3 regions of the Syntrophomonas sp. UBA1041 genome follow, and region 1 is predicted to be linked to each of the others. Evidence: riboswitches for the same ligand, from Rfam matches in the RefSeq annotation. Region 1 holds a riboswitch; each other region holds the start of a gene.
What was found. A riboswitch is a leader RNA that binds a small molecule or an ion and turns the genes downstream of it on or off. The one in region 1 is predicted to bind cobalamin.
Positions count from the first base shown of each region.

Region 2: linked by a shared signal. The riboswitch ahead of cobT (nicotinate-nucleotide--dimethylbenzimidazole phosphoribosyltransferase) and the one ahead of B2633_RS09665 (precorrin-6A/cobalt-precorrin-6A reductase) in region 1 are both predicted to bind cobalamin.
Region 3: linked by a shared signal. The riboswitch ahead of B2633_RS00635 (alcohol dehydrogenase catalytic domain-containing protein) and the one ahead of B2633_RS09665 (precorrin-6A/cobalt-precorrin-6A reductase) in region 1 are both predicted to bind cobalamin.

Region 1 is NZ_DCEA01000066.1:15,690-27,272, forward strand. Features, by position in the region: gene cobU (bifunctional adenosylcobinamide kinase/adenosylcobinamide-phosphate guanylyltransferase) at 1-158, shown strand, start outside; gene B2633_RS09650 (cobyric acid synthase) at 155-1,693, shown strand; gene cbiB (adenosylcobinamide-phosphate synthase CbiB) at 1,695-2,642, shown strand; gene cobD (threonine-phosphate decarboxylase CobD) at 2,665-3,747, shown strand; cobalamin riboswitch at 3,836-4,007, shown strand; gene B2633_RS09665 (precorrin-6A/cobalt-precorrin-6A reductase) at 4,271-5,050, shown strand; gene B2633_RS09670 (energy-coupling factor ABC transporter permease) at 5,133-5,825, shown strand; gene B2633_RS09675 (energy-coupling factor ABC transporter substrate-binding protein) at 5,822-6,103, shown strand; gene cbiQ (cobalt ECF transporter T component CbiQ) at 6,100-6,888, shown strand; gene B2633_RS09685 (energy-coupling factor ABC transporter ATP-binding protein) at 6,873-7,706, shown strand; gene B2633_RS09690 (acetyl-CoA hydrolase/transferase family protein) at 7,787-9,154, opposite strand; gene B2633_RS09695 (uroporphyrinogen decarboxylase family protein) at 9,407-10,231, shown strand; gene B2633_RS09700 (guanylate kinase) at 10,317-11,069, opposite strand.
Region 2 is NZ_DCEA01000112.1:6,141-14,998, forward strand. Features, by position in the region: gene B2633_RS16555 (efflux RND transporter periplasmic adaptor subunit) at 198-1,304, shown strand; gene B2633_RS16560 (efflux RND transporter permease subunit) at 1,308-4,424, shown strand; gene B2633_RS16565 (DUF2284 domain-containing protein) at 4,488-5,186, shown strand; cobalamin riboswitch at 5,245-5,432, shown strand; gene cobT (nicotinate-nucleotide--dimethylbenzimidazole phosphoribosyltransferase) at 5,512-6,567, shown strand; gene B2633_RS16575 (SDR family NAD(P)-dependent oxidoreductase) at 6,843-7,772, opposite strand; gene B2633_RS16580 (Na-translocating system protein MpsC family protein) at 8,079-8,504, opposite strand.
Region 3 is NZ_DCEA01000003.1:16,823-28,405, reverse strand. Features, by position in the region: gene B2633_RS00645 (4Fe-4S dicluster domain-containing protein) at 1-869, shown strand, start outside; gene B2633_RS00640 (formate dehydrogenase subunit gamma) at 859-1,605, shown strand; cobalamin riboswitch at 1,620-1,791, shown strand; gene B2633_RS00635 (alcohol dehydrogenase catalytic domain-containing protein) at 1,845-2,924, shown strand; gene trpD (anthranilate phosphoribosyltransferase) at 2,931-4,034, shown strand; gene B2633_RS00625 (hypothetical protein) at 4,078-4,308, shown strand; gene B2633_RS00620 (DEAD/DEAH box helicase) at 4,704-5,855, shown strand; gene B2633_RS00615 (50S ribosomal protein L25) at 6,056-6,664, shown strand; gene B2633_RS00610 (methyltransferase family protein) at 6,772-7,335, shown strand; gene B2633_RS00605 (DUF4489 domain-containing protein) at 7,572-8,267, opposite strand; gene B2633_RS00600 (lecithin retinol acyltransferase family protein) at 8,500-9,009, opposite strand; gene B2633_RS00595 (ABC transporter substrate-binding protein) at 9,331-10,317, opposite strand; gene B2633_RS00590 (ABC transporter permease) at 10,317-11,186, opposite strand; gene B2633_RS00585 (ABC transporter ATP-binding protein) at 11,179-11,583, opposite strand, start outside.

The sequences.
Region 1 (11,583 bases):
ATGAAGTAGGGATGGGTATTGTGCCGGAGTATCCGGATGCTCGTATCTTCAGAGATCTAAACGGCAGAATCAATCAGATGCTGGCGGCAGCGGCGGAGCAGGTCTATTTTGTCACCGCCGGGATAGCCAACCGTATCAAGGGAGGGGGAGCAAGGTGAAAAGACACCAGGCCATAATGGTGCAGGGCACTTCTTCAAATGTAGGCAAAAGCATGTTGTGCACCGCTTTATGCCGCATATTCGTTCAGGACGGCTACAAGACCGCACCGTTTAAGGCCCAGAATATGGCGTTGAATTCCACGGTCACTCCCGATGGAGGCGAAATCGGCCGGGCTCAGGGAGCTCAGGCAGAAGCGGCCGGGTTGGCTCCCAGCGTGCTCATGAACCCCATACTCATCAAACCCAAGCAGGACAGCGAGGCCCAGATCATCACCCTGGGGGTGCCTTATGCCGATATGTCGGCCACAGCCTATCGCCGCGATTTTCTGCCGGGAGCGGTGTCGATCGTCAGGGATTGTATAAAGCAGCTTAAAGAGCAGTATGAGATTCTGGTGATAGAAGGGGCCGGCAGTCCGGCCGAAATCAACCTCAAGGATCGTGATATCGTTAACATGAAGACCGCCGAATTGGCTGACGCTCCGGTTTTGATGGCGGCTGACATTGACCGCGGCGGGGTGTTCGCTTCTCTGATCGGCACCCTGGAGCTATTGGAGCCCCATGAAAGGCAGCGGGTGAAGGGTTTTATCATCAATAAATTCCGCGGCGATATCGGCCTGCTGCAGTCCGGCCTGGATTTTCTTTCGCAACGCACCGGCATCCCGGTTCTGGGTGTGGTGCCGTATGTTCATGATCATGGCATCGATGAAGAAGACTCGGTGTGTCTTAGCGAGAAGAATGGATGGGGAGCGGAACAGGCCCCGATCCGGGTGGCAGTCATGCAGCTGCCGCGCATCTCCAATTTTACTGATATAAATGCATTTATAGGACTGCCTGACACCCGCATCCATTATGTTCGTCCCGGAGAGGCCCTCGGTCAGGCCGATCTTATCATTATCCCCGGCACCAAGAACTCTATCCTGGATATGCTCTATTTGCAGGAAAAGGGTTATGATCAGGAAATCCGCCGCTTGGCTGAAGAAGGCGCTTATGTGGCCGGTATCTGCGGCGGTTTTCAGATGCTGGGACAGGAGCTTCTGGATCCGGACGGCACTGAAGCCGGGATCGGATCCCTGCCCGGGCTGGGCCTCCTGCCCGTGAGCACTCTGTTCGGCCCCCAAAAGAGCACCCATCAAGCCCAGGCGAAGATTGTCAGCAAGCAGGGCTTGTGGCAGCATTTGTGCGGGCAGGAAGTAGAAGGCTACGAGATTCATATGGGACAGAGCGCCCTCATCGGGGCAGGCTGCGGTCTAACCCACATTTTTACCCGCTCCGGAGAAAAATGCAGTGTGTGGGACGGGGCCTGCAGCGACAGCGGGCGGGTGTTCGGCACCTATCTGCACGGCATCTTTGACAACCCGGCGGTTATGCTGGGCGTTATGAACGACATCCGCAAGAAAAAGGGATTTCCCGCTCTGCACAGTGAGGATCTGCCCATGACGCAGAGGCAGCACAAATATGATCAATGGGCCGATCTGGTGCGGGCTAGTTTGGATATGGACAAGGTATACCGGATTATGGGTTGGGGAGAGGCTTGAGATGGAATGGATCATCTTGACAGCAGTCTTATTAGACCTTCTGATCGGAGACCCGCGCGGAGTACCCCATCCGGTGATATGGATAGGCCGGGCCATACGCCGATGTGAAACGGCGGTGCGCAGCTTTGCGGCCAGCCCCGCAGCCTTGAAGCTGGGGGGGGGCTTGATGGTCCTGGCGGTGGTTCTGGGAACCTACCTGATCACCTGGGGAATCATAACCCTGGCCTATCTGGCGCATCCCTATGTGGGTGCGGCCGCAAGCATTCTGCTCATGAGTCAGACCCTGGCCATCAACAGCCTCTATCGACATGCCCGGGAGGTTCTGCGCCCCTTGAAAGAAGGCCGTTTAGAACCGGCCCGCCAAGCCCTGGCTATGATTGTAGGCCGGGATACCGAGCACCTGGATGAAGCCCAGCTGGTCCGCGGAGTGGTGGAAACGGTTTCGGAAAACACTGTCGACGGCATCACCGCGCCGCTGTTCTATGGTTTTTTGGGCGGACCGGCCCTGGCTATGGCATATAAAGCCGTCAATACCCTGGATTCCATGGTAGGCTACAAAAATGAAAAATATCGCTATCTGGGCTGGGCCGGGGCTCGATTGGACGATGTGGCCAATTATATTCCGGCCCGGCTGACCGGCTTGCTGTATCTACCCCTGGCCCCGTTTACCCGGGGCGGTTTTTCCGGGGTGGTTAAAACCATATGGCGCGACGCGCCCCGGCATCCCAGCCCCAACAGCGGCATTCCCGAAGCGGCCGTAGCCGGGGCGCTGGGGATACAGCTGGGAGGCCTCAATTATTACGGCGGCATTGCCTCACCGCGGGCGGTAATGGGTCAGCCCCTTCATCCGATGCAAATAGATCACATCAAGCAAAGCCTTAGCATCATGCTCCTGGTAAGTGCAGAGGCGGTAGTCCTGGGAGTTCTGTTATCCCGCTGGTGGGGTTAGACAGTTCAGAGTAGGAGGTGTTATGGGCAGTCAACATTTATGCAAACCGGTTCATGGCGGCGATGTGTGGAAAGCCGCCCAGAGGTGGGGGATAGCGCTTGACGAGATCCTGGATTTCAGCGCCAACATCAACCCTCTGGGACCGTCGCCGCAAGCCCTGGAGGCAATTGAAAGCAATATCTCACAGCTGACTCACTATCCCGAACCGTGCGGCGATTCCTGTAAACTGGCCCTGGCTCAGCACCTGGGGGTGGATAAGGCCAATTTGGTCCTGGGCAACGGCGGTTCGGAATTAATCTACCTTCTGGGAAGGATGTTTTATAAAGGGCGGCTCTTGTTGTTGGCCCCCTGTTTTTCCGAATACGGAGAAGGCCTGGAAAACCCGCGGGTGGTTAGAATTGCCCTGGATGCCGATAAACAGTTTAGGCTGCCTTTGCCAGAGATCAGGGAGGCCCTGCAGCCCGGTGACCTGATATTTATCGGTAATCCCAATAACCCCACCGGCAATCTTTTTAAACCGCAGGAATTGCTGGAGTTGGCCGCTTATGTGCAGGACGTCCGGGGAGTTATGGTGGTTGATGAGGCCTTTCTGGATTTCGCCGGCCGGGAACTCTCCATAAGCCAGGAGGTGGAGCACAATCCCCACCTTGTAGTGGTGGGATCCTTAACCAAATTTTTTGCTATTCCCGGCCTGCGTCTGGGTTATGCGGCAGCCTGTGCAGAACATATCAAACGCATGGAGTTTTTGCTCCCCACCTGGCGGATCAACACCCTGGCTCTGGCGGCCGGGCGGGCTTCGCTGGCTGATGTGGCTTATATGGAAAAGACCATCGCCTTTGTCAATCAGGAAAGGCAGTTATTCATAGAGCGGCTGCAAGAGCTGCCGTTTTTGCAGGTATTCCCCGGGGTAAGCAACTTCCTGCTCATCGACGCGGAAAAAAGCGGCCTTACGGCAGACGAGTGGCAGGAGCGCCTGGGTCCCCGCGGTATTTTAATCCGCAACTGCTCGAATTTCGCAAACCTATCCCCATATTACTTCCGCATCGCCGTAAAAGGCCGCGATCAAAACCTGCGCCTCGTAGAGGCCTTGAAACAGGTCAAGTGAAGTAACTTTATTAAATGCCAGGTTTTTGAAAAAGGTTTTAATTTGCGTACCAAAAAAGATTGAAATATTTGCCCAAAACCGATAAAATAAGACTTAACTAAATAACAGTGAAGAATGACACAGGGAAGATGGTGAAAATCCATCACGGTGCCGCCACTGTAATGGGGAGCCTTTTACTGAATGCCACTGGATGAAGATCTGGGAAGGCGTAAAAGGCGATGAACCTCAGTCAGGAAACCTGCTGCATTCTATTTAGTCTACATTAGCCCACGGTGCATGGGTGTGTACGATGGTCGTGAACCACAACCCTGTATCATACGGTACAGGGTTTTTATATTGAATAAACATAGGGCGCCTTTTCCTGAGGGAAACGGCTGAAAAGACAATCGGTGCCAAACCGAGCCAGTGACTGTATTGGGAGAGTGTCTGCCAGATCTGGTGACACGATGATACCTGAGCCAGTAAGCAGCCTGTTCTTGCTGTCACCGCCAAGGTGAGGTTTCAAGATGTGCTGCTATTTTTTATGCCTGTAAGCAGGGAGGGAAATGGGTTGATTATGCTGGTCGCAGGAATTAAAGAAGCCCCCGAGATCATGGCACGGATTATTGAATGCGGTTGTCAGGTGGTTGTTTATCCAACCAATTCTTCCTGCCGTCACCACATTATCGACGCCGGACTGGGATGTCATCTCCTGCCTGATCATAACCTGGATTTGATGCAGTTTGTTAATGACCAAGAGGTGAAAATAGTGATTGACGCCAGCTCCGAGAGCAGCAGCGGCCTTTTCGAAGCCATAAACCAGATCACCCCCGCACCTCGATATATCCGCTATTACCGGGAGGAATTGGAACTGCCTGTTTCGCCGTTATTGTTCACGGTATATTCATTTGCAGATGCGGTGGACAAATTAGTTGAAATCGGCGCCAGAAATGTATTCTTAACTACCGGGAGCTATTGCCTGGACAGCTTCTGCAATGACTCCCGCCTGCAGGGGACCCGGTTTGTAGTCCGCGTACTGCCGGACTGGAAAATAGTAAAGAAATGCCAGGATATTGGAATTCCTATCCATGATATCGTGGCCATGCAAGGCCCCTTTTCCCGCAAAATTAACAAAACATTATTCAAGACTTATAATGCGGATGTCGTGGTGACGCGGGACAGCGGCAAAATGGGCGGCGCAGACACCAAAATCTCGGCCGCCCTGGATCTTAATCTGACTATTGTTGTCATCAAAAGAAAGACCTCGCAACAATATCCTACCGCCTGCGGGATAAAGCAGTTAATGGATTTAATACAGCGATAGGGGGGAATAGACTTAATTGATTTGCCTGATATAGCTGATTAAAAGAGTGAACTGATCGTAACCAGGAAGGAGGTTAACTATCTTGTTATCATTCGGAATGCACATAATGGAAGGATTCTTACCGCTGCCCTGGGCTGTGGCCTGGTTTGTCTTAATGCTGCCTTTTCTTTACCTGAGCATCAGAAAAACCCGGCAATTGGTGGCCCAAAACCCCAGAGCCATGCTGTTGTTAGCCTTTGCGGGCGCCTTTACTTTCGTGCTTTCGGCACTAAAACTGCCATCTGTCACCGGCAGTTGCTCCCATCCTACCGGGGTGGCCCTGGGAGCCATTCTTTTCGGGCCTGCCGTAATGGTGCTTATCGGCCTGATCGTTTTATTATTCCAGGCCCTTCTTTTGGCCCATGGCGGGTTGACCACTCTTGGCGCCAATGTCATGTCTATGGCAATCGTAGGCCCGCTAGTGACTTACGGCGTTTACGCCCTCCTAAAAAAGACCAGGCTGCCCCACTGGGCTGCAGTACTCATTGGGGCGGCGCTGGGAAGTCTTGCCACCTACTGCGTTACTGCCCTGCAATTAGCTTTAGCCTACCCGGGAGGTCCCGACGGTTTTTATGGGGCTTTGATCAAATTCACCGGCATTTTTGCAGTGACACAGGTACCTATCGCTATAATAGAAGGCATATTGACCGTATTAGTGGTGGATTTGTTATATGCGTACAACCGGCAGGAAGTGGAAAGCCTGCGTGACATGAGCATCGGAGGTGAGCAGGCGTGAAGAGAAATCTTATATTGATCGCCATCATGTTGTGTCTGGTAGTCTACGCCTTATATAGTAATCAAGGCGCAGAGTTTGGCGGAGCCGACGGGCAGGCTGAGGGTGTCATCGAAGAAATCAATCCCGGCTATGAACCCTGGTTCAACCCAATATGGGAGCCTCCCAGCGGAGAAATCGAATCCCTGCTGTTCGCCTTGCAAGCGGCCCTGGGGACAGGATTCATATGTTACTATCTGGGCTACAGCATAGGCAGGAGTAAAGGCAGGGCTCAGGCATGAACAGCATAGACCAGGCCGCCTACAATTCTCCCTGGTACCTGCTGCATCCGGCTGTTAAGCTTGGTCTGACCCTGGCCATCCTGGTAGTGGTTCTGGCACTTGATTCCAGAACCATTTCCTGTCTGGTAATCCTGGCAATATTCGCCCTGCTGGTGGGGAAAGCCAGGGTCTCCTGGCGCTTATATCTTGGTTTAATGGCAATTCCCCTGGTATTCCTGACGGTGGGTTGCGTGAGCGTGGCCATAACCAACAGCACGCTTTCAACTGGTATCTGGCCGGGGGTTTATGCCGGAGGCATGTGGTGGGGCGTTTCCCCCCAGTCTTTACAGGAGGCTATAAACCTGCTTTTGCGCAGTCTGGCCTGTGTAAGTGCCATGTATCTGCTGGCCTTGACTACGCCAGTGGTGCAGCTGGTTTACGTGCTGCGCTTGTTCAAGCTTCCCGGTGTGGCAGTCGATCTGATGGGATTAATCTATATGAATATCTTTATCTTTCTGCAAACCGCCCAGGACATCTACGTGGCCCAACAGTCCCGCTGCGGCTACCGGGGTTTTGCCGGACATTTAACTTCACTGACCGCCTTGCTCAGCAACCTTTTTATCAAGAACCTGCAGAGAAGCAACGCCTGTTATGACGCTTTGCTGGCGCGCGGATTCAAGGGCAGCCTGCAGGTTTTGGATGAACAGTATATTGTGCGGCCTCTGCATCTGGCTCTAAGCGGCATGTTTATAGCCAGTCTGATTTTGATCCATAGTTACGGGGGATGGATATGCACTCTGATTTAATAGCTGCCGAAAACCTGGCCTATAATTATCAGGACGGCACCAGGGCCTTGGACGGGGTGACCCTCTCCCTGCCCCACAATGCGAAAGCGGCGATTCTAGGTCCGAACGGGGCTGGCAAATCAACCTTGTTCCTTCACTTCAACGGTTTGCTGCGCCCGCATTCAGGCCTGGTTTACTATAAAGGCAAAGCTCTGCAGTACCATACAAAGGCGCTGCAGGTATTGCGCCGGGAGGTGGGAATAGTATTTCAAAACCCGGATAATCAATTGTTTTCCTCCAGCGTTTTTCAGGACATCTCTTTTGGCCTGATGAATCAGGGATGCAACCCGGCCGAAGCCCGGCGCAGAGTGGAGGAAGTAGGGAGCAAGCTGGGCATCGAGCCCCTTTTCTCCAAACCCACCCATTTTCTAAGCGTAGGCCAAAAGAAAATGGTGGCTTTGGCCGGCGTTTTGGTTATGGAGCCAGAATTGATTATCTGTGATGAGCCTACCGCAGGACTGGATCCCGGCAATGCGGAGCGCTTCATGCGGGTTCTGGATGAGCTGCACCGGCAGGGCAAGGCCATGGTGATCTCCACCCACGATGTCAACCTGGCCTACCAGTGGGCCGATGTAGTGTGGTTGTTAAATAAAGGAAAAGTCCTGGCCCAGGGTTCCCCTGTAGAGGTTTTTTCTCAGAGAGAAGTTTTAAAAGCCGCCCGGCTGGAGACCCCCTGGCTTTTGGAAACCTGGCAAGAGATGGCCGCACTCGGTCTGGCCTCACCCAACCTGCCCCCCCGCAGCAAATCCCAGTTCCGCCAGACGCTGATCAAACCCTAAAAACCCCGCGCACAGTAATATAAATATAAAAGGACCCTCCCCCTGTAACAGTAATAAGGGGAAGGGTTCTGTTTACTCGATCAGGACTGGGTTATGTTGCTGATTGCGGCACTGAAGCCGGGGTAGAAGTTCTTCTGCAGGGACTTTCTCAGTTCGCCGCGCAGGTCGGGATGGGCGATCTCTATCAAAGCCAGAGCCCGCTGACGGCGGCTTTTGTTTCTCAAGTCGGCCACTCCATACTCCGTGACCACATACTGAGCGTAGGTGCGCGGAACCGTCACCGGAGTGCCCGGGGGAAGCTCAGGCAGGATCGATGATGACAGGCTGCCGTCCGCCTGTTGGCGCGCTGACGACAGCAAAGTGACGCCTTTGCCGCCCTCTGACCAGTAAGAGCCCAGCATGAAGTCCAGCTGCCCTCCGCCCCCGCTAATCATACGGTGTCCCCAGCCTTCGGAGCTGATCTGGCCGCTTAGGTCCATCATGACGGCCATATTTATAGCCACCAGGTTGGGGTATTGAGCCAATTCAACGGGATTGTTGGTGTAGGAGGAGGGATAGAATTCACAGGAAGGATTTTCACTGATGTAATCATAAAGCTCCTGGTCCCCCATACAGATGGTGGCCAGTGTGACCCCGCGATGCCGAGGTTTTCTGGCATTGGTTACGATGCCCTGTTCCACCAGCTTGTTCAGCCCTATAGGGAACATTTCAGTGGTGATACCCAGGTCATGTTTGCCTTCCAGGCCGCACACCACCGCTTCTGAAATGCCGCCGATCCCCATCTGAATAGTGTCGCCGTCATTAATCAGGTCCAGCACGTATCCGGCGATAGTCTTCTCCATTTCGGTCGGCTGACTGCGGGAAAAGATGGGTATAGGGCTGTTGTGTTCGATAAAACAGTCGAATTCGGATACATGCATCCAGTTGTCGCCCAGTACTATGGGCATATTCTCGTTGACCTCGGCGATGGCCAGGCGGAGTTTGCCCGAGGCCTTGCCCTTGCGGACGGTCTCCATGGTGTAAAAATTGGTCAGGCCAAGATTGACGTACCCCTTACTGTTTGGCGGTGTGATCATGACTATGTAGACATCGGAGTTGGCTGCCATCTTATCTCCAAAATCGTGGGCGGTTATTGGTAAAAAATCTGGTATGAGGGTAGAATGAATCCTGCGGATGGTGCTGATGCCAAAGGCCGGGCAATAATCGATCCTGCCCAGTAAATTCCCCATGAACCCGGGGTCGTACAAGCGGTTGGGCCGCAACTGCACTGCATCCGCGATCACAACCCCGGTAAGTTCTTCATGGCGATTCAGAATGGCCTCATACATAGGCGGGGTGCAAGCCCCAACACCAAGGGCAATGCCTACAAAATCCCCGGATTGAACCCTGCCCGCAGCCTCTTCGAAAGAGGCCTGATTCTTGCGATAATGCTCCTCCCAAACTGACATTTACTATACCCCTCCTTATAATATGCGGTAACGCCGCTATTCCTTGTTTATCTATACAGGATATACTGGCATTCTCTATAAGCGTATTCCGCTTTTTGGATTATTTTTCCTTCTTTCCGCCGACAGAATGTTGGGATGCTAAATACATTTATTGACATCTGCTATAATATTTTTAGTTGGAAGATAATAAAGTAACTTTATACTACAGGCCAGAGGCAGCCATAATAATTTTTCAAGGAAGCCAGCAGTGATATGGGTCGTTTACGCGTATGGAATGCGCTCCGCAAAACAAAATCTGACCGGCCCCCCAAAGGGGAGATGGTGATTGAGGATGCTTTCCTCCGGGAGGCCGGGCTGTCCAGAGAAGCCCTGCTGGAGGAACTGCAGGCTGATTTAGTAAGCCTGCCCGTCGATTTTCGATCCAATATAGACTGGTCTTATTGGTCCGGAAAGGACTATTTTACCTTCGCCTTAATCAACGGACCTTTTAATACTTTGATCGAATCACTGGGATGGGTTCGGGCCTCGGAGTGGATAGTGCATAAGCCCAGCATCAGCCGGGGGTTCATGGGCAATTATCTGGAAAGTATCTATAAAGCGGTCGCCGGTGCGTTGGAGGGGGGCTGCGAGGGGCTTATTCTGGGAGATGATCTGGCTGGGAAAAGCGGTCTCCTGGTAGATCCGGCTTACTTGTGCAAGTATTATTTTCCTGAATTGCGGTGCTGGCTGAAGAAAATGCAGGTGTCAGACATCCCCATACTGTTTCATTCCGACGGCGATGTCACAGGGATAATCCCCGATCTGGCCCGGGCGGGGTTCTGGGGCATACACGGCCTGCAACCGGATGCCGGTATGAACCCCGGTGTTGTTCCGCCTGAAATGATTAAGACCTGGGTGTGGTGGGGCAATTTGCAGTTTGAAGGGCCACTGGGCTTGAAAGACCCTTTTCAGCTCAAATCGGAAGCCACCAAGCTGTGCCGGGATTGGGGCCGGGCTCCCGGTTACATCCTGGGCTCCTGCGGGGGCCTCTATCCCGGACTTCCCCTGGAACTGGCAAGAGCCGCCTACCGGACATAAATTGTCAGGGGTATGAAGTTGATACACTACAGAGAGTAGGTCGATATCCTCGTGCCCCTGACACCAATAAACCGTAGTCAGTAATTTATTTCTCAGGCCACAAATCCTTATCCCACTTTTCGGCATGGGAGGCAGGCTCATTGCGCAGCAAAGCGGCAAAAGCCTCCACTGCTTTTAAAGCGTCGCCAAGCGGATAGTAGAAAGCATTCCAGTTTTCACTGTCCTCACCGTCATGGTTGGGGATGATCCAATCAAAATGCCAGGCCAGCTCCAATTCCAGAGGCGCGCTGCCGGCCCGCTTCTCGATGTTTTCCAGATCCTTAAGAGAGAGGATGCCCTTTTGTCTCTGGGTGCGGCGCAAGAGTTTACGGCGCATCATATCCACCAGCGTTTCCCTTACCCTGACGCCGCGGTTCTGCAGCCAGATGATCTCCGCCTTGGAAAGCGGGGACAAAAACACCCGCAAGATATGCACCTCCGCCATCGCGGGGAGACTCCAAATGGCTTGGGGAACGTAAGGATTGCCCTCGAAAAGCACATCCTGACCGTTATCCAGGACGCTGAACAGCTCCCGGGTATCCAGGCCTTGCAGATCGCCGCGAACCTCCAAAAGCATAAAATCATCGCCTTCACTTAAGCGCTCCATTTCTTCGTGACTGCGGAAATAGTAGTCTACCCCTTCGTTTTCACCCGGACGCGGGCTGCGGGTATTATACATCACCAGCTTGCGAAGTTTGGCCTCCTGGGCAGGGTACATCAATTTAAGGGCGTTGCACAGCGGCCCTTTGCCTGCGCAGGACGGCCCGCCCAGCAATACCAAACGGCCTCGATCTGACATAAATCCCCCTCCTTTTTATGTCTATCCCTGCAAAATTCGGCGTTTCAATAGCCATATCCTGCTTATATAGGAATCTGCATGCTGTGTCAATGCTTGTGGTGAGGAGTGGTACTTGAACATAAAACTTGACTGTCAGGGCTGCGATGATTCTTATATGCATCGCATAGTGACAGGGGGGAAACTTATCCCTGGTCATTTTCAGGAGCGAAGGCGGGAAACGCCGCTATGCCGGCGCCCGGCTCATTGCCGGGCAAGGTGGTTGTGATTACTGAATGAATCAAAAAATGACACCAGGAAAATGCCCCCGTGTGTCGGGGAGGGAAATGTTTACTGCAATTACTTGATGATACGCCCTTGTTTTTGTTCCCCTGTAGTGCAATAATTAAATTCATATAAAAACCTGCAAATCGCTTCATACCGGAGTTCTTGCGTATTGTATGCTGTATACAGACAAATGTATATAAAAACCTGAAATCAACCTTAGAAAGGGCTCATATATTTTTGGAGGATAGAG
Region 2 (8,858 bases), on a different contig from region 1:
AAATCATGCCCTAATAACATCAATATCATACCGCTATTCCCATCAACCGGCCCAAAGTGCCGCCAATCTAAATTAGTTAAGCAATTAAGCCCGGCATTATACCAGGATATAACAGCAGAATCCAACTAAATAGGAGGTTGTCTTTATTGAGGTTATGATGGAATATAAGAGAAGAAAAAGCCATGGAGGAGAAAATAATGCCGTTATCTAAATGGAAATGGTGGCTGATCGTTCTGGCAGTCGTACTAGTCCTGGGAGCCGCTATGATCAATAAAATACAGGGCCGATCGAACCTGGAAAGCGTCAATGCCGGGGCGCAGTCGGTAAGGACGGCTCAAGCGGAAATGGTGATCCGGCAAAATAACCTCAATGTGAGCGGCACCATTGACGCAGTGGAAAAAATCCTGATCTCGGCGCGGGTAGCCGGCATAGTTGAAAGCTTGAATGTCGACAACGGTGCCAGTATTAGATCCGGACAGACCTTGATTCAGATAGATGATCGAGCTTATGCCAACCTGGTAGAGGTCAATCAAGCCTCTTTCGTTCAGGCTCAGACCCAATTAGAAAGCACCCGCTCCGCATATGAGAGACTGAAACAACTGCATCAGGCGGGAGCGGCCTCGGATAAGGATTTCGAAGATATACAGGCCGCCTTGACGGCTGCCGAAGCAGATGTTTCCAAGGCCCAGGCTGCATTGAACAACTCCCGGGATGATTTGAAAAATACCCGGGTGTCCTCACCCATCGATGGTTTGGCAGCCAACCGCAGCGTGAACCGCGGGCAAATGGTATCACCAGGCACAGCCTTAATGGAAGTGCAGAATCTAGCCGAAGTTTATGTGATCATTTCCATAAGCCAGTCTGATTTGGGACAGATCAAAACTGGAATGGAAGCGGATGTCACTGTCGATGCATATCCCGGTCAGACCTTTAAAGGTGTTTTAACTTCAGTAAATCCCGCCGCAGACCCTCAAGCCAGGATATTTCAGTGTAAAATCAAGGTCCCCAACCCGGACGGCATATTGCGTTCCGGCATGTTTGCCAGCGCAGTAATCCATACCGGGGAAGCGACCAGCATTTTATGTGTTCCCGAGGCGGCTTTGACATCCAAACAGGAGCAGTTCTACGTTTTTGTTCCCCAGGATAATACGGCCAAATTGGTTGCGGTTGAAATCGGCGCGATCTTTGATGGCCGGGTGGAAATCAAGCAAGGCCTGGCCGAAGGGCAAACCGTTATTACCAGCAACGTCAACCAGCTCAAAGAAAACGACCCCATCCAAATCGTCCCGGAGCAGGGGGTATAGGCCATGTTCTTAACCAATCTAAGCCTGAAACGTCCGGTTCTAGCAACGGTAAGCATTCTGGCCCTGGTGGCCCTGGGGCTGTTCAGTTATTTGCAGCTGGCTATCAATGATTGGCCGGAGGTGGATTTTCCCTTTGTGGCGGTCACCATTGTCCAGCCCGGGGCCTCTCCGGAACAGATGGAAGCGAATGTGGCTGTTAAAGTGGAGGAGGCCATAGGTCAGATCGCCGGGGTCAAGCACATTTATGCCGAGACCCGTGAGAATGTCGCCATGGTGTGGGCGGAATTCACGGTGGAAACCAACAGCCAAATTGCTGCCCAGGATGTGCGTGACAAGCTGGCCTCCATCCGCAATCAGCTGCCGCAGGATATCAACGAACCGGTTATTTCCCGCTATGATCCCACCCAGGCCCCGATTATGACCCTGGCGGTCACCGGTGATGGTTCGTTGCTGGAACGCAGCCAGCTGGTCGAAAATATCATCAAGCCGCGTCTGGAGACCACCTCCGGGGTGGGGATGGTGGAGGTCTCCGGTGATGAACAGAGGGAAATCCATATTGATATGGATATCGACAAGCTCTCCGCCTACGCCATCAGCCCCGCTGAAGTTGCGGCAGCTTTGCAGCAGGAAAACATGGATGTGCCGGCTGGCAACCTTAACAGCGAGGATCGGACAGTATCGGTGCGGACTGCAGGGGAAATAAGCAGTCTCAAGGAATTCTCCGACCTCCCCGTAGCCCACCGGGGGGGCATATTGATAAAGCTCACAGACATCGCAACTGTTAAGGATTCTGTCAAAACACCGGAAAGCCGGGCCTTTTATCAGGGACAGCCGGTAATCGGACTAAATATCGTTAAACAGTCCGGTATTAATACGGTACAGCTCGCTGATGACATACGAGCCGCCATCAATAGGCTGAATCAGGATTTGCCCGCCGGGGTCGAAATCAATGTAGTGCGGGACAATTCCGTGCGGGTTCGGGCCGCGGTAAATAGTGTTTTGATTACCCTTTTTGAGGGCAGCATTCTGGCGGTTTTGACTGTCTTCCTATTTCTGCGCAACTGGCGCAGCACCCTGATTGGCGCCCTGGCCATTCCTACTTCCATCATCACCACCTTCCTGATGATATGGTTTATGGGCTTCAGCCTGAACACCATGTCCCTCATGGCCCTGTCACTGTCGGTAGGTCTGCTTATAGATGATGCCATCGTGGTGATAGAAAACATTGTCCGGCACATGCACCTGGGCAAAACCCCCTTAGAGGCCGCCCGGGAGGCCACCGCTGAAATCGGCCTGGCGGTTATGGCCACCACCTTTACGGTGATTGCGGTGTTCCTGCCCGTAGGTATGATGACCGGCATGGTAGGGCAGTTTTTTAAGCAATTTGGTCTGACGGTAATATTCAGTGTGTTTGTCTCCCTGTTGGTGTCCTTCACCCTGGTTCCATTGCTGGGCTCCAGGTACCTCAAGGAGGGTGAGGACCAGTATCGGGGAGTAATCGGAAAGATCCTGACCGCATTCGATCAGGGATTTGAATGGTTCAAATCGCAATATCTGCTGCTGCTGGACGCAGCCTTGGCGCATCGCCTCAAAACCCTGGCAGTAGCGGGAGTGTTATTCGTCGGCAGCCTGTTCGTGATACCGTTCATGGGCTCCAGTTTTGTACCCAACAGTGATTTCGGGGAGTTCAGCGTATTGTTGGATTTGGATGCCGGGATCACCCTGGATTCCGCCGCCCAGGTAGCAGCAGCTGCGGATCAGATTATAAGCCGTCATCCCCAGGTTTTAAGCACCTATGTTTCCACTTCAGCCGAGAACGCCCGCATCTTTGTGCAGTTGACCGACAAGAGCCAGCGTAAGGCGAGTATGGAAGACATCGCGGCGGAAATGCGGCAGCAATTGCAGACCCAGCCTGGTTTTAGTGCCAGCATGCTTTTCAACACTGCCATTGCTGAAACATACGCCTGGGAGTATCGTATCCAGGGAGATGATATAGAGCTAATGGCTGAATATGCGGCAAAGGCCCAGGGCATCCTGGAAAGCATCCCCGGGGTAGTTGACGTTTCCAACAGCTACCGGGAAGGCAGCCCGGAGACCAGATTGGAGGTAGACCGGCAGCGAGCCGCGGATTTGGGCATCAGCACCGGGTATATCGGCGATACCCTCTACACCCTGTTCACCGGGAGGGTGGTGTCACAGTATAAAGAGGGCGGGGAAGCGATTGATGTGCGTTTGCAGCTCAACGAATCACAGCGCCGCAGCCTTTCCGATTTAAGCCGGGTGTACTTGCCGACCTCAAACGGTAATATTGCCCTGAGTCAGGTTACCAAGCAGGTTTTCTCCACCTCCCCGCGTTCTATCGACCGCTTTGACCGCTCCCGTGAAATTGCCTTGATCGGCAATCTGCGGGGCATTTCTTTGGGAGATTTTAATAAGCAGTTTGCCCAGCGCATGGAGGAGGAACTCAAGCTGCCAGACGGTTATCGGGTATATGCCGGAGGTGATGCCGAAAGCATGGCAGACACATTCGATTCGCTGGGCTTAGCCCTGGTGATAGGTATTCTGTTCATATTCTTCATATTGGCGGCACAATTTGAAAGCTATATAGATCCCTTTTCCATCATGTTTTCCCTGCCTCTGGCCATTGTCGGAGCTATTCTGGGCTTGTTCCTGATGGGCAGCGATTTGAGTCTGGTTTCCATGATCGGCGTAATCTTGCTGATGGGCCTGGTAACCAAGAATGCCATACTGTTGATCGACTTTACCAAGCAAGCCCGGGCCAGGGGAGTGGAACGCAATCAAGCCTTGCGGGAGGCTGCCGCCACCCGCCTGCGCCCTATTTTAATGACAACTACCGCTATGATACTGGGAATGGTGCCAGTGGCCATGTCCCTGGGAGCAGGAGCCGAATGGCGGGCCCCGATGGCCCATGCCACTATCGGAGGCCTGATCACCTCCACCTTGTTGACTCTGGTGGTGGTGCCGGTGATCTATACCCTTTTCGACGACTTGACTCATTGGCGTAAAAAGCCTGTGCCTGAGGACATTGAAGCGAGCCCAACTGCCGCACCGGACGGTTTGCATGCCACTAGCCCAGAACGGGACGGTTATTCGCCATAAACAGTTATATAACTGACGGTTGTCAAATATATTGAAAAATACCGCCATGCAGGAGGTTGAACTATGTGGATCATATACACTGATAAGCAGGGAGACAACTATCCCCTTGAAATCGGCTTTAAATTGATCGACTCTTCCGAAATCTGCCATGATTATGACCGGATTACCGGCTACTGCCGGGAGGGATGCCCGGATTATGCCTCCGGGGGCTGTCCGCCTTACGCCCCGGCCTTGGCGGAGGTAGCGGTAAAATACCCTTACGGTATTTTGATCTATGCCAAGTTTCTTTCCCGCTTTAAGCCGGCCGGGATGGCGGCTGAAGATTTCAGCCTGCAGGACCTGGTTCTGTCAGATATGCTGAATCAACTGGGCTATGCGGTTATAGGCCAGCATCCGGATAGCTTGTTTTTCTTGAACTGCGGTCACTGCCAGGGATGTGGCACGGAAACCTGCAGTTTCAAACTGGGTGAGGAGAGCTGCCGCAAGCCTGAACGGCGCGCTTATTCCATCGCCGCTACCGGAGTGGATGTGACCCAGACCCTGAAGGATGTTTTTGATATCACCCTGCAATGGATCAAGGAAGGCAATCAGACCGAATACATCATCAAGGTCATGGGGCTGCTCAGCCCGGACCCCGAGTTGCCGCAGGCCATTGAACAGCGGATGGAGCCGGTATTGAACAGTCTGGAATGCATAAAATACCAGGTTGGCAGCTCTGAAGCGGGGCTGATTTTGGAAGAGAGATATTCAGTTACTCTATAGATCGGATTATTTTTGTGCTTGTCAGTATTTCATGTGCAAGTATATAATTAAAAAAATTGAATTACCTTATGTTTCGGGTGCCCCTTTAGGGGATAATAGGGAATCAGGTGCAAGACCTGAACGGACCCGCCACTGTAACCGGGGAGTTCCAAGCCGTATAGCCACTGGGAAACTGGGAAGGCTGGCTTGTATCTAAGGAGCGTTTGATCCGGGAGTCAGGAAACCTGCCTGTAAAACATCTGGTTGAGAATGAAGGTAAAGTTCTCAGGCCTTAATGGCTTGGGGACTTTTTAATTTTGGCTAATACTAAAGGAGGTTTTATCAAATGGAACGACTGGAAGCAACCTTGCAGAGTATTGGAGAACCGAACCTTGAAGCGGCGCAAGCAGCGCAGAAGCGCCTGGACAATCTCACCAAACCCCTGGGCGCCCTGGGGATTATGGAGCAGATCGTAGTGCGCCTGGCCGCCATCCAGGGTAAAACTATCCCCGAACTGGGGGCTAAAGTGGTTATGGTCATGGCCGGCGACCATGGGGTGGTGGCCGAAGGAGTCAGCGCCTATCCCCAGGAGGTCACCCCGCAAATGGTACTGAACTTCCTTAATAACGGGGCCGCCATTAATGTTTTTTCCAACTATACCGGCTCCAAAGTGGTGGTCACAGATGTGGGAGTGATGGGTCCGGCCATTGAGCATCCCCGGCTCAATGTTCGCAAAATCCGGGAGGGAACCCGCAACATGGCCCGGGAAGCAGCCATGACCGAAGCTGAAGCAGTGGCTGCTATTGAAGTGGGAATAGAACTGGTTCAGGCCGAGATCGATGCCGGGGCGGCCCTGGTGGCCACCGGGGAGATGGGAATCGGAAACACCACTCCCAGCAGCGCCATTCTGGCTGTATTTAGCGGGGTTGATCTGGATATAATCACCGGCCGCGGCACCGGACTTGATGACAGCGGCCGCCACAAGAAAATCGCGGTAATCAAACAGGCCCTGGAGCTAAACCAGCCCGATCCCGGCCAGCCGCTGGATGTGCTGAAGAAAGTAGGGGGACTGGAAATCGCCGCCTTGACCGGTGTCATTATAGGCGCTGCAGCCCGGCGCGTACCGGTGGTAGTGGATGGCTTCATTTCCAGCGCGGCTGCTCTCATGGCATGCAAGATGAATCAACGTTGTCAGGATTTTCTGTTTGCGTCCCATCTTTCCCAGGAGCCCGGGCACCGCATTATGCTGGAATATATGGGCCTGCAACCTATCCTGCACCTGGATCTGCGGCTGGGCGAAGGCACCGGAGCGGTTTTAACCTTCCCGATCTTTGAAGCGGCCGTAAAAGTTATGAAAGAGATGGCCACCTTCGGAGAAGCCGGCGTTTCCAACAAAGAATGACACAGATACACGGACAAGACCTAATGGAAGGGCCAGCCACTACCTTCCAATAGCGATACGTAGGCTGATCCATGTACACTTATAGCCCCGGGGTATGGAACATATGTTCAGTCCAGAGGAAGCCAATGGCGGCGCTAACACTTAACCGGGTCAGTATATTTAAAAAAGGCTGTTCTTGGAACAGCCTCTTTCTACCAAACAAACTTATGCCGAATGATCGGCTGTCTTCACGGGTTACCCCACACTGGCTAAAAGCCGCCCTGATCCGTTTATTTTTAGCCCGCCGTATAACCTCCGTCAATTACTAATTTTTGACCTGTCACAAAGGATGCTTCATCGGACATTAGAAATACTGCAGGCTTGGCAATTTCAGCAGGAACTCCCATGCGACCGCCATATTTACCGCGAGGTACGATTTCTTTATCTTTTACCGGGTCATTACATAATGGATGTAATGCTGCTAATTGCGCAAAGTCAAATGCTTCTGTCGCCAATGAATCTTGGGCTGCCAAATCATTTTTATCGGCAGCTACAGCTGCTTGGAATAATGGGGTCATAATATAACCTGGATTTACAGTATTTACACGTATACCGTAATCCGCCAATTGCAGGGCCAATGCTTTTGATAAACCAACTACGCCATGTTTACCCATTGTATATTGAATTAAATTGAAGCGTTCAATAAAAACTTCACCGGTTTCACAATTTACAACTTTAGGACGACCGGCAACCCCGTGAATACTTGAAACCATCACGATTGAACCTTTTATTCCATGTTTGATCATTAAACGAGAACCATATAAGGCTGTATAGAATACCCCATCTTCATTAATGCTTTGAATAAATTTGCGGGATTTTAAAACTTCTTCCGGGTCTTTATCGAAATCTTCCGCAGTTACCACACCGGCATTAGCCATTATTGCATTTACAACGCCATAAACCTTTTCTGTAATTTCAAATAATTTTTCAACATCTTTAGGTTGAGATACGTCAGTGTGAACAAAAGTTGCGCGTCCTTCACCGTATTGATCGTTTAATTCCTTAACAAAAGCTTCACCTAATTTGTCATTAATGTCGGACACAACTACCCCTCTTGCCCCTTCAGCCAATGCTTCACGAACTGTTGCTGATCCGATAGAGTCAAAACCAGGAATTGCTGAAACTGAACCTGTCACTACTACCACTTTGCCATCCAATTTACCCATTATAAATTCCACCTTTCTAAAATCTTCTCTCTCAGGTATTTTTACTTATGATAGAGGGTATTTCCTAATGGAGGGAGGCTATGATCACCGTGAAATACCCTGATAAGGGCAAAGCGCCATACCCAACTATCATCGCCCTGAATCATCGTTTGCACATCACCTCTTTCTTTTCGTTTATGCTTGAAAACAAAGGGCCAATATCCTTACTGTCATCTAATAAGACTTTTCATAAGAATACTGGTCTGTCTTGAAGCCGCCCATAAAGGTTTCTTCGCGATCCACCAAGATATGTAATTGTAATTTTCGCTATTCGGTCAATACCCGGTCAAAAACCACCACATGAATCCAGAAATCACGTTCCGGCTCAACATCATAGGTCTGGTGAATAGCCTTGGCCTGCAGTTTTTCCTCAAAATATGGCACATTATCGATGGCATGCTGCCATGCCACCTGCATGCGCGCTGCTCTGACCACATCTTGCCCCGCCGAGGTTTCCACAATATATATCTCCGGGTCGGTAAGAAATCTTTCCCCCCGAATGATGAGCATGTCTTCCCAGACCACCACCTTGGTGTAATCAACCCCCTTGCCTAACTTTTTTTTAAAATACTGCTCCATGTAAACCTTGAGCTCGTGCTGCATATGCCTGCGCTGGCGGTCATCCATTTTTTTGCGGGCATCAAGACGGACTATGTTTTTTTCTGGCTCGCCATATTCTTTTTCAAATGACACGGTATCCACTCCCCTTAATTTATCTAAAGAAAGCAAAAAACCAATATTCTGACGGCCAAGTTTAAAAACCCAAAGTTTAAAACCCTATCGTCAAAATATTGGTTTTCTGCAGAGCCACCATACTGGTTTCTCTGTAATCAACCACTATTAAGTTTTAATGCCTGCTCGTAATTTTATTCCCCAAACAAATTACATTCCGAATTAATCCTAATAGATATCGGTTTCCTACGGAGCCTCCTTAAGGGTTCTCTATAGTCAACCATTATAATTTTACACGTTAATAATAGAACACTACTGGCTATATTGCAAGCTTTTTTAGAGCAATCAAGGGGACGGTTCCGTTGATCGGATTGG
Region 3 (11,583 bases), on a different contig from region 1:
ATTTGAATAAATGTGATGGTTGTGTGCATCAGGATACCCCCAAGTGTGTTCTGGCATGCCGGGTTAAAAATGAACTCAATTTTCCTCAGCCACAGCAGCCTATTAAAAATTATTGGCCACAGCCCAAACATGAGGACTGGTCTGGAAAAAGGCATGTCACCGACCGCCTCACCCCCTACAACTGGACCTATGTCCAGCATCTGGAGGTGGAACACCAGGGGAAAAAGATCGAGGTTCATGTTCCCCGCAAGTGTATGCATTGTGACAATCCGCCCTGTTCAACTTTATGTCCTTTTGGTGTTAATGATAAGACCGCCGAAGGTCCAGTGGTGATCAACCCCAAGGGGTGTTTTGGAGGGGCTAAATGCAGGGACGTTTGCCCCTGGCATATCCCTCAGCGCCAGGGCGGGGTAGGGCTGTATTTGGAAGTAGTCCCGGATTTGGCTGGAGGAGGAGTTATGTATAAATGTGACATGTGCCATGATCTGATCAAGCAGGGACAGCAACCGGCCTGCGTAAACGCCTGTCCCAGGAATGCTATTATGTTTGGCCCTCAGTATGAGCTGCATGAGTATGCACAGAACTGGGCCCGCCAGAATCAAGGCTATGTGTACGGAGATGAGGAGAACGGTGGAACAGCTAATTTCTATATTTCCATGATACCTTTTGAAGTTATCAATCTTGCCATTATCGACCAGGATCTGGACGGCACGACTGGCAGAGTCGATATGGCGGTAAATATTGAAAACCCACTTGACGAGCCTGGTAATATCTTGAGCGGTTTATTAATGGCTCCTGTTGCCGGGGTATTGGCAGCAGGAATAAGTACTTACCAGATTATGAAAGGGGGCAATGACGTTGAAGATTAAGCGCCACAATACAGCTATACGCTTTACTCATTGGGTTACCGCGATGTCTATTTTTGTCCTGTTGTTTACCGGCTTTGGACAAATGCCCGTTTACAAAAGATATTATGTGGACCAACTACCGGGGCTGGCCTGGTCGAGCAATTTTCTGGCTACATTGTATCTGCATTATCTGGCAGCTATGGCATTAATATTTATAAGTGCCTATTATGTGACCTATTTAATTGTCAGTAAAAGATGGGACATCATACCCCGCAGGGGTGATTTTAAGGAGTCCATGCAGATATTTGCTTCCATGCTGGGGTTGGCCGAGGAACCGGAAAATGACAAATATCTGGCAGAACAACGCCTGGCCTTCGCGGTGACTGCTTTCTCGGTAATGGCCTTGATTGTAACCGGAATACTGAAGGTATATAAAAACCTGCCCGGGATGGAATTTTCAGTGGGTACGGTATTCTGGCTGGCGCAGATTCATAATCTGTTTACCGTGATATTGCTGCTTTCGGTTATTGTTCACCTGGCAGCGTTTCTCATCAAGGCTAACCGGCCCCTGGTAGCAAGTATGTTCACAGGCTATATCGATAGGGAGTACGTAATACATCGCCATGCTGCGTGGTGGGATAAACTGAATAAAGAGCACCGTGAAGCCGGCCTCACGTCTCCACCCGTACACCCTGAAGCAGTTCTCATAGCGGAGCAGGGAAAATCTTGCCTTGACAAAACCGGGAATTCATCCTAGTATAAACAAAAAAATAGGCCATGAGAGTTGCAGGTGCCCGACAGGGAGAATAGGGAACCGGGTGCAAATCCCGGGCGGGCCCGCCACTGTAATGCTGAGCCGATGCCGCAGCCACTCCGGTAAGGGGGAAGGGGCATGCCGGTGAAGAAGCTGAGTCAGGAGACCTGCCTGTAGCTTAAGGTTGAAGCCGAAAGGCAAAAACCTGGTGCGGAATTGGAGAGTCCATACCTTTTTGAGGTATGGGTTTTTTATTTTTTATGGGGGTGAATGAAATCAAAGCAGCGGTTTTGGAGACCATCGGCAGCATCCGTATTGAAGACCGTCCCGAACCTCAATGCCAGGAGGGGGATGTCATTTTAAAAACCGAGGTGTGCGGCTTGTGCCGTACTGATATGAAAGCCTACACCATCGGACAGCGGGATCTGCGGCTTCCCCGAGTGCTCGGGCACGAGATAACCGCCACCGTGGTTGAGGCCTGCAGTCAGACTGAATTCCGCCCCGGGGACCGGGTGCAGGTTTCACCCGGTGTGCCCTGCGGAAACTGCCATTTTTGCCGGCAAGGTCTGGACCACCTGTGCGACCGGGTGGAAATCATGGGATTCCACCGTGACGGAGGCTTTCAGGAGTATCTGCACATACCTGCTGCGGCGGCCCAGAGGGGCATTCTCAATCACATCCCGGCGGGATTGTCATTTGAAGAAGCCTGTATGTCAGAGCCTCTGGCCTGTGCCATTAATATGCAGGACGCTTTGCATGTCGGTCATGGTGATGCAGTCCTGATTTGGGGGGGCGGTCCCCTGGGAATATTAAACGCCCGGCTGGCCAGGAGCCGGGGGGCTGAAGAGATCTTCATAGTGGAGAGCCATCCTGATAGAATGATGCGTCTGCAGGATTTGGAAAATAGATGCCACTTACTGGCTGATCTTGAAGGGCTCAGAAAGGCGCTCACGGTCATTACAGATCACGGCCAGGCTGATGTCGTCATACCTTGTTGTCCCGATCCCAATGCCTTCAGAAGCTCCCTGCAGGTATGCTCCAAGCGGGGGCGGATTGGATTCTTCAGCGGGATGTCACAGCAGCCGGGCTTCACCAATGATGAATGGAACCTGCTTCACTACCTGGAACTAACCGTTATCGGCGCATATGGATGCTCCATACGTAATAACCGCTCCGCCATGCAGTTGATGGAAAGAGGGGATGTGGTGGTCAAAGACCTGATTTCCAGGCGTATCGGACTGGATGAACTGCAAGAAGGGTTGGATTTGATAGCTGCGGGGAAGGAAATGAAAATAGCGATGGATATGAAAAAAGGGAGGTAATGTGAGATGTCATTATGCGCACAGGAATTTGGCCGGACTATTGCTGATTTGATCAACCAGGTTGATCTGCCGCGGGACCGTTCCAAGACAGTATTCAGTGAAGTTCTGCTGGATCGTCAGTCGGCCATGCATCAGGGCGCATTTTTGAGCGCCCTGGCCGCCAAAGGTGAGACCGCTGAAGAGATTGCCGGGATCTGGGAGGCTATATATGAACATGACACCTGCAAGGTTGCCCTGGATAACCATGCTGATGTGGTGGAAAACTGCGGCACCGGGATGGATAGCCTGAAAACGTTTAACATCAGTACTGCCGCATCTATCATTGCGGCAGCTGCGGGAGTGGTGATGGCCAAGCACGGCAGCCGCGCCATTACCTCCAGCTGCGGAACCATCGACCTTTTAGAAGCATTGGGCGTTGATGTTGAAGGTCCACCGGAACTGGTGAAACACAGCATTGAAACGGCTGGTATCGGTATCTTTAATGGTATGAGCCCGCATATTCATCAAAGCCTGGGCAGAATTTTATCCCAGATTTCGTTCGGAACAGTTCTGAACATTGCGGCCTCCCTGGCCAACCCGGCCCTGCCCCGCTATGCCGTCCGCGGCGTCTACGACCGGGGATTGCTGACCCCGGTAGCCAGGGTGATGAACGAAATAGGATACCGGCGCGCCCTGGTGGTACACGGGCTGGACGCCGGCGGCGAACAGGGCATGGATGAGGCTTCCACCCTGGGAGAGACCCTGGTGGCAGAATTGTATCCCGACGGCTCAATTCGCGAGTTTTCTTTTTACCCGCAGGATTACGGAATTAAACAGGCCAGTCTGGAGGATCTCAGGCCCCATATCGACAGGGAACAGGAGGTCCTGCAATTCCTGCGGGTGATTGCGGGGCTGGAAAACGGCCCCCGCACCGATATTGCCTGCCTGAATGCCGCACTGGTCATCTATGTTACCAGACCGGAGTCATCTCTGGCCGACTGCCTGCAGGCTGCCAGGGAAATGATTAACAAGGGCCTGGCCCTGCAAAAGCTTAGAGCATGGGTGTCAGCACAAAATCAACGCCCGGAACGGGGCATTATCAGGCTTAACCAGCTTTTGGAGAAGATGTAAAAGACATTCCCGACGATTTGTCACCCCGGAGAGGAGGAGCATGGTGATTAAAATGCTGGCGATTAAAACCGAAGCGGGATACTACAAAGAGGGCGATCCGTACATGATGGTGGATTTGCCCCGGGCATCAGTCTACCCGCCGGAAAAGGCGGAATACGTGCAAGGCATTATGACGGGCTTAAAGCAGCAAGGGGTGGCAAGCCGACTGGTCGAGATGCATATAAGCCTTACCGAATGGGAGGACATATCCGCCTGGCGCAGCAGCCAGATTTGAGCTGTCAGGCTCCGGGGTAAAGCAAAGCCGTAACAAATACAGATGCCAATATTACTGAATATTTAAGCACCTGGGCCCGGCAATAGTGTCCCTGGGGACAGAATCAGTCAAAACCGGTTTTGCCGTGATTTTGATTTCTTTCCGATAGTATGCTATCATGGCTGAGTAAGATTGTTTTTTCAACTGCTTATATTAGTATAAGGCAATATGGGCTTACAGAGCGGGAAACTCAATTTATTATGAGTTGTCCGCTCTTTTTACATTAATACGGTGAAACCATATTTACTAGGTTGCATTTGCAGATGAATTAACAAAAGGTTGTGCCGCAGCCAACGGGGTGAGGGCATAGCCTGCATTTAAATAAGTGGCAAGCCCACATGTAAGGAGAAAAAAATTTGAATTTCGAAGAACTAAACCTGATTACGCCAATCCTGAAGGCTTTGAAGCTGACCGGATATGCCATGCCCACTCCGATACAGGAGCAGGCCATACCGGTGGTCCTTGCAGGCCGGGATTTGGTAGGATGCGCCCAGACTGGCACCGGAAAAACCGCGGCCTTCGCGATCCCTTTATTGCAGACCATCTATAAAGGGAAGTCCAACCTGAGAGAACTTCGGGCCATAAAAGCTTTAATCTTAACTCCAACTCGTGAACTGGCGGTGCAGATAGGCGAAAGCCTGGCTGCCTACGGGAGATATACCGGGCTGAAGCACGCGGTTATTTTTGGCGGGGTGTCGCAAGCTCCGCAAACCAATCAGTTGAGGGCGGGTGTGGATATTTTGGTGGCTACTCCCGGCCGGCTGCTGGATCTGATGAACCAGCGGCATATCCGTTTGGACCGGGTCGAGATGTTTGTGCTCGATGAGGCCGACCGCATGCTCGACATGGGGTTTGCTCACGATATGAAAAAGATTATCGCCCGGCTGCCGGTTAAGAGGCAAACTCTATTGTTTTCCGCAACCATGCCCCCGGAAATTGCCAGGCTGGCAGATGATATTTTGAAACAACCGGTCAGGGTTGCAGTGAGCCCGGTTTCATCGACAGTGGACACTATCGAACAAGCTGTCTATTTTGTGGATCAAAAGGATAAGACCTTGGCGCTGATTCAGTTGTTAAATAGCGACTCCATCGATTCTGCCCTGGTGTTTACCCGGACCAAGCATGGAGCTGACAAGGTGGCCAAAGCCCTGGCCAACGCAGGGATTCCTGCCCAGGCCATCCATGGCAACAAATCACAGCAAGCCAGACAGCTGGCCTTGAACAATTTCAAGGTCAAACGCACCAGAGTGCTGATTGCAACCGATATCGCCTCCAGGGGCATCGATGTGCCGGAGCTGTCCCATGTCATAAACTTCGACCTGCCCAATGTGCCTGAAACCTATGTGCACCGGATTGGAAGAACCGGCCGGGCCGGTCTGGGAGGAACGGCGGTATCATTCTGTGACCGCGAGGAAAGGAAATACCTGCGGGATATACAGGCCTTGATATCCCGAAAATTACCTGTCATCCGAGAATTGCCCCGTGCAGTGAGCCTGGCTGCCAGATAATTGTATATTGCCTGGGCTATTCAAGAGCCCGAAATCAGCGGCTGCCCAATGAGAGCCTGAGTCCCGGGAAGATCGGGAAAACAGCCTCCATTGGGGAGCATCTTCATAAGAAAGCCCGGGTCAAGCTATAAAAGCTATAAGAATGGCAACAATATATTGTAATAAATTCAATGGCACAACCTGCCAAAAGGAGTACTTTTATGGAAGAGACTATTTTAAAGGCGAGTGAAAGAAGCAAACAACGCGGCAAGTTCAGGGAAAAGGGCTTTGTGGCCGGGGTTATTTATGGCGAAGGTATGCAGGCGAGTAATCCGGTCAAATTCGACAGAGCGGCCTTGCAGCAAGTTCTTAAGCGCCATGGCTCCAATGCCAGAGTGACGATTCTGTTTAACGACAATAAGACACTGGGCTTTATCAAAGAAGTGCAGCGGGATGCGATTTCGCAGCAGATTACCCATATCGATGTGCAGCTGGTTTCCAAAGATCAGGAGGTCAAACTATCCGTTCCTATTGTTTTCAGAAATGTGGAAGATCTGGCAGACAGACAACTGCAGCTTCAGGTCTACAAATACGAGGTTCCTGTTACGGGAAGAATGGATTTGATGCCTGACGCCATACAAATCGATGTGGCACCTATGAATTTAGGCGATTCAATCACTGTAGACGACTTCAACCTGGATCCGCAGATAAAAGTAAGCGAAAAAGAAGATGCCGTCTATGCAGTGATCAATAATCTGCCGGTTGAAGAGAGCGCAGAAGCCGAAGAAAACCCAGAGATCAATGAGAATGCCGAACCCGCAGCCGAATAAGGCGCAATTGGGGACGTGACAAATTTGGGACCGTCCCCAAGGGGGTTATTTCGGTGTATATTGGGTAGCAGGGAAGACATAATCACACTTTCGAAGGAGCAGTCTTGATGCAGGGTTATTTTGCAGTTGGGACTATACTTTTGCTTATTACTCTGGTGATCTCGCGGGCTATTCTGATGCGAAAACTGGGCATCAAAGCCATGAGGTTTGGCGAGATGGATAAAACCGATTTCCTCATTCCTCCATTTGCTTTGCTGTTCTTCTATCTCATCTTTGCCAGCGCTCTGAACTGGCCGAAATTCGGCGCTGAACTGTTTTATAATGATATGGCGGCTTGGATCGGCGTGGCCTTGTGTATACTGGGCCTGGCCTTTTTCTTTTTAAGCCTGACTTCTTTTGGCAAAAGCTTTCGGGTGGGTATCGATGAAGATCAGCCCGGCGCTCTGATAACAACTGGCGCCTTCGCTGTCAGCCGCAACCCCATTTATACCGCTTTCGGGTTCATACTCCTGGGTATATTTTTGATTTTCCCCAATTGGGTGGTATTATTGTACCTCCTGGCGGGTCTGTGGCTCATGAATCGCCAGGTTCTTCGCGAGGAGGAATCATTGCAAAAGATCTACGGTGAACAATACCTGCGATACTGCCAAAAAGTCCGCAGGTATCTTTGATACAGCGAATTGAATCCGATGGGGTACTTTATAAGCAAATAAAGCCGGAGACAACCTTGATACGGGCGACCTTCGTCCCTGGAAGGCATGGCATACCTGGATATTTCTCGTGCTCGCCGACCTTCCATTAAGCTGATTACCTGAGGGCCAAAGAAATCTTCAATGGCCCACATTAAATTTTGTTCGCTTTTTGGAAGGCATTTCAAAATCGTTCCGGCCTATTCCCGAATTTTGGTCTATTTCTTCCGTTTTTTACCAACAGCCAGAGCGGAGAGCGAAATATTGGTGACGGTAGCAAATGCAATATTAAAGCATTCCTGGCTGACAAGTTCAACAACATAATGGCAGCATTCCGGGCAGGTTTCACAAGCGCAGAAGCTGAAAGCGAAGGAATCTGACTGCTGTACGAATTCGTTTTCATTCTGGTTTGTTACAAAATCTTCGTTAGACTGTCTCTCGAAGGTCCAGGTGCCGAGAGGAACATGACTGCCGCAGCAGACCCTGCTCAGCTTGAACACTAAACGCAGCAGAAAGTTGTCGTCGTCGGTGGTTCTGAAACTAATAAGTGAAAAGAAGTCCAATTTGACAGTGGGGTCGATCAAATCGCTGGTGTCAAGAGAAACTGTCGCCTGAACAACCCCATAGCTGCTGTTGTTGATACCGGATGAAGCCGCCCCATTAACCAAAATGCCGTTACAGGATATCGGACCGGAGCCCACACTGGTGCCGCACTTTAAGATCGTCTCAGTTTCAAAATCGGGTTTATTTTTGTCTTTATCCTTCTTAAAATCCTGGTTATCGTCCTTTTTGGGAAAAGGGCAATAGTTGTCTTGCTCCTCATAATAATCTTTCTTGGGATAAGGGGAATAATCATAATCCTCTTCCCTGCGATTATCACGCCTGTAGGAATCTCTCTGATAACGGGTTTTCATATAATAACCTCCTATATCTTTAAATAATCTGCCAAGCCATTTATAAATAAACGGCTGCTTAGATTTACTCTAGTTTATTCTCTAATACCATAATTTGGTTACTGTGCCGGATGCGGGAAATGCGAATTATCAATCATTTGTGAATGCGGGGAGTTCAACTGTGTGGCCCGGGGTCAACAAAAAGGAACTCCCGTATTATCGGGAGTTCCGTAATATAGAAATTAGCTTTATGCTAGTTTATGGAAAGAACTGCCGGCACGTTGGGCAATAAGCCCAATAAGCATTTTACTTTGGAGGTTTCTGTAATTCCGGTCTTGCACCAGACCACAAAATGTTCGCAATTGCTGATGGAAGGACTGTATTCGCGCTCCCCAACCTTGCTTAATGCCCGCTGTGCAGTCTGACGGGGCGAGTAGATTCGATAATAGGGGCTTTGCCGGATTAATTCCAACAGCTTTAGCCTGTCGATAAGGGAGGTTAAGCTTCGAAACGGGGCCGCCAATACGTCGATGGGTTCATTTTCATTAGTCTCAGGAAAAATGCAGATAAAATAGCCGGTTTTGCCATGCAGGAATCTATCCAGGGTGGTTTCCCGGATATAGTGGTACTTCTCAAATTCGTCAATATACGGGGCATAATGCACCACGCTATGGTCATTGATGTAAACCCCATAGTGTTTGGTGGGACCGCGGTAAACGCCAATAATATCGCCGAAACTTGCCGATACAACCTCATCAGCCATGTGATCTCCCCCTAAACTGATGTTGAGCGTTGTATTTAAAGTCTACGATGCCGATCCTCAGATTATACTCGTCGACATAATATGAAAACTACGACCTCTGGCATTATTCCTCCGATTCATTAAATCAGTATCACCCCGCTTTGCTAATCTTTATATAATTATACATTAAATTCCTCTCCGGCAGGCTGTTTCGAATCCAATTTAAAGGTATCCAGGGAAAATGCAAATGGGGCGGTGAATAATACCGCCCTCCATAAGGCCGCATGGTGCAGAGATAAAGCGGAGGGATTCTATTAGCCGAAGCCCTCCGCTTGATTACTTTTATTTAGGCACAAACTGGCCGGTGACCACTTTGTCATAAGGGGCTATCTTTTCCAGTTCTCCGGCATCTTTGATGATTTGCTGCAGGAGATAAAAATCGTTTTCCAGCAATAAGGGGTCCTTCTTCCAGCTATTCTGGTCTTTGTAGTTCTTAATGGCGCTGATCAGTATTTCTTCGGATTCATCCGGAAAGCTGGGCTTGATGGTTTGGGCGATCTCTGCGGGGGAGTGACTGTCTACCCACTGCTGTCCCTTATAGACGGCCCGGGTAAATTTCTGCACCAGCTCGGGATTTTTCTCGATGGTACTCTTTTTGGTGAAATAAGCGGTATAGGGGACTTCACCGCTTTCTTTGCCCAGCGAGGCTACTATATGGGCTTTGCCTTCTTTGGCCATTGTTGAAGCGGTTGGCTCAAAAATGATCACATAATCACCTTGACCGCCCAGGAAAGCCCCCGGCATGGCTGCAAACTGCATGGTGGTGTCGATAAAAACATCTTTTCCCACCGTCATGCCGTTCTTCTCCAGGACATATTCCAGTATGATGGCCGGCATTCCGCCTTTGCGTCCTCCGATAATGGTCTTGCCTTTCAAATCGCTCCACTGGAATTCGGGATCGGGCTGCCGGCCCATCAAAAAGGTGCCGTCTCCGTTGGTCAACTGGGCAAATACCACTCCATAGTCTTCTTTACCTTCATTATAGACGTAGACACTGGCCTCCGGGCCGGCTAAACCGATGTCGGCCTGCCCGGTCAAGACCGCGGTCATGACCTTATCGGCTCCCTGGCCATTGGTGAGTTCGATTTCCAAGCCTTCGGCTTTAAAAAATCCCTGGTTTAAAGCCACATATTGCGGGGCGTAGAAAATCGAGTGGGTGACCTCACAGAGTTTGACCTTGGTGAGTTCATTCTGTGCAGGGCTGCACCCTGATAAAACCAAAGTGAATCCTACCGTTAAAACCAACAATAGCGCCGTTAATTTCCTCATTACCAATCCTTCTCCTCTCTTTGCGCATGACCATTTTTTCTCAAGACAAAACTTTCGAACCAAACCACTCCCTGATACATGACCATGGCCGCAATTCCCAAAATAACCACGCTGGTCATGACCAAATCGAGTCTGAAAACCTGGCCGCCATAGACAATCAGATATCCCAGGCCGGCCCTGGAAACCAGGAACTCGCCCACAATGACACCGACCCACGACAATCCCACGTTTACTTTGAGCGCGTTGATTATACTGGGAAATGAGGCCGGGAGCAAAACCTTGGTCAGCACCTGATATTTGGTGCCGCCAAAGGAGTGCACCAGTTTGATTTTCTGCTGATCAACCCCCATAAAACCGTTTAAGACTTCCAGGATGGTCACAATCAGCGAAATAGCCAGGGTCATGACAATAATGGCTACCGGGCCGGCGCCGATCCAAACGATAAAAACCGGACCCAGAGCGATTTTGGGCAGGCTGTTTAAGACCACCAAGTACGGTTCAGACACCTCTGACAAAAATTTCGACCACCACAAGGCAATGGCGCACAAAACCCCGGAGACCGTCCCCAAAAGAAAGCCGATGATGGTTTCCAGACAGGTCACCCCGATATGCTGGAAGAGCGCGCCTTCATTGTACAAAACCCCGATGGTTCTGATTATCCGGGAAGGCTGGCTGGTTATGAAGGGGTCGATGATGGCCGCCCGGGCCAGTATTTCCCACAGAGCGACGCACAGGAACAGAATTATGAATTGAGTGGCACGAACCGTGATCTTTTTCCGTTTAAGCATATTCAGGTATTGGGCATGTGCAGGCGATATTTCGGATAATTGACTGTTAACCGCTGACATAGCAGCAGCTGGCTCAGACATGAATATCCAACTCCCTCCATATTTCCTGGAAGTAGTATCTGAATTCCGGTGCTTCGCGGCAGTTGATCGGAGTCCGGCTGGTGCAGCTCAATTTTATGTTGTGGATTCTTTTCAGACGCCCGGGCCGGTGGCTTAACACCACGATCCGGTCAGACATGCTTATGGCTTCGCTGATATCATGAGTCACAAGTATGGCGGTCTTCTTCTCCTTTCTGATGATGTCGTAGATATCCTCGCTGACCGCCAGGCGGGTTTGGTAGTCCAGGGCGGAAAAAGCCTCGTCGAGCAGCAGGATTTGGGGGTTCGGCACCAGGGTCCTGATCAGGGCCGCTCTTTGCCGCATACCGCCTGATAGTTGCTCAGGATATTTGTTGCGAAATTCATAGAGGCCATAGGT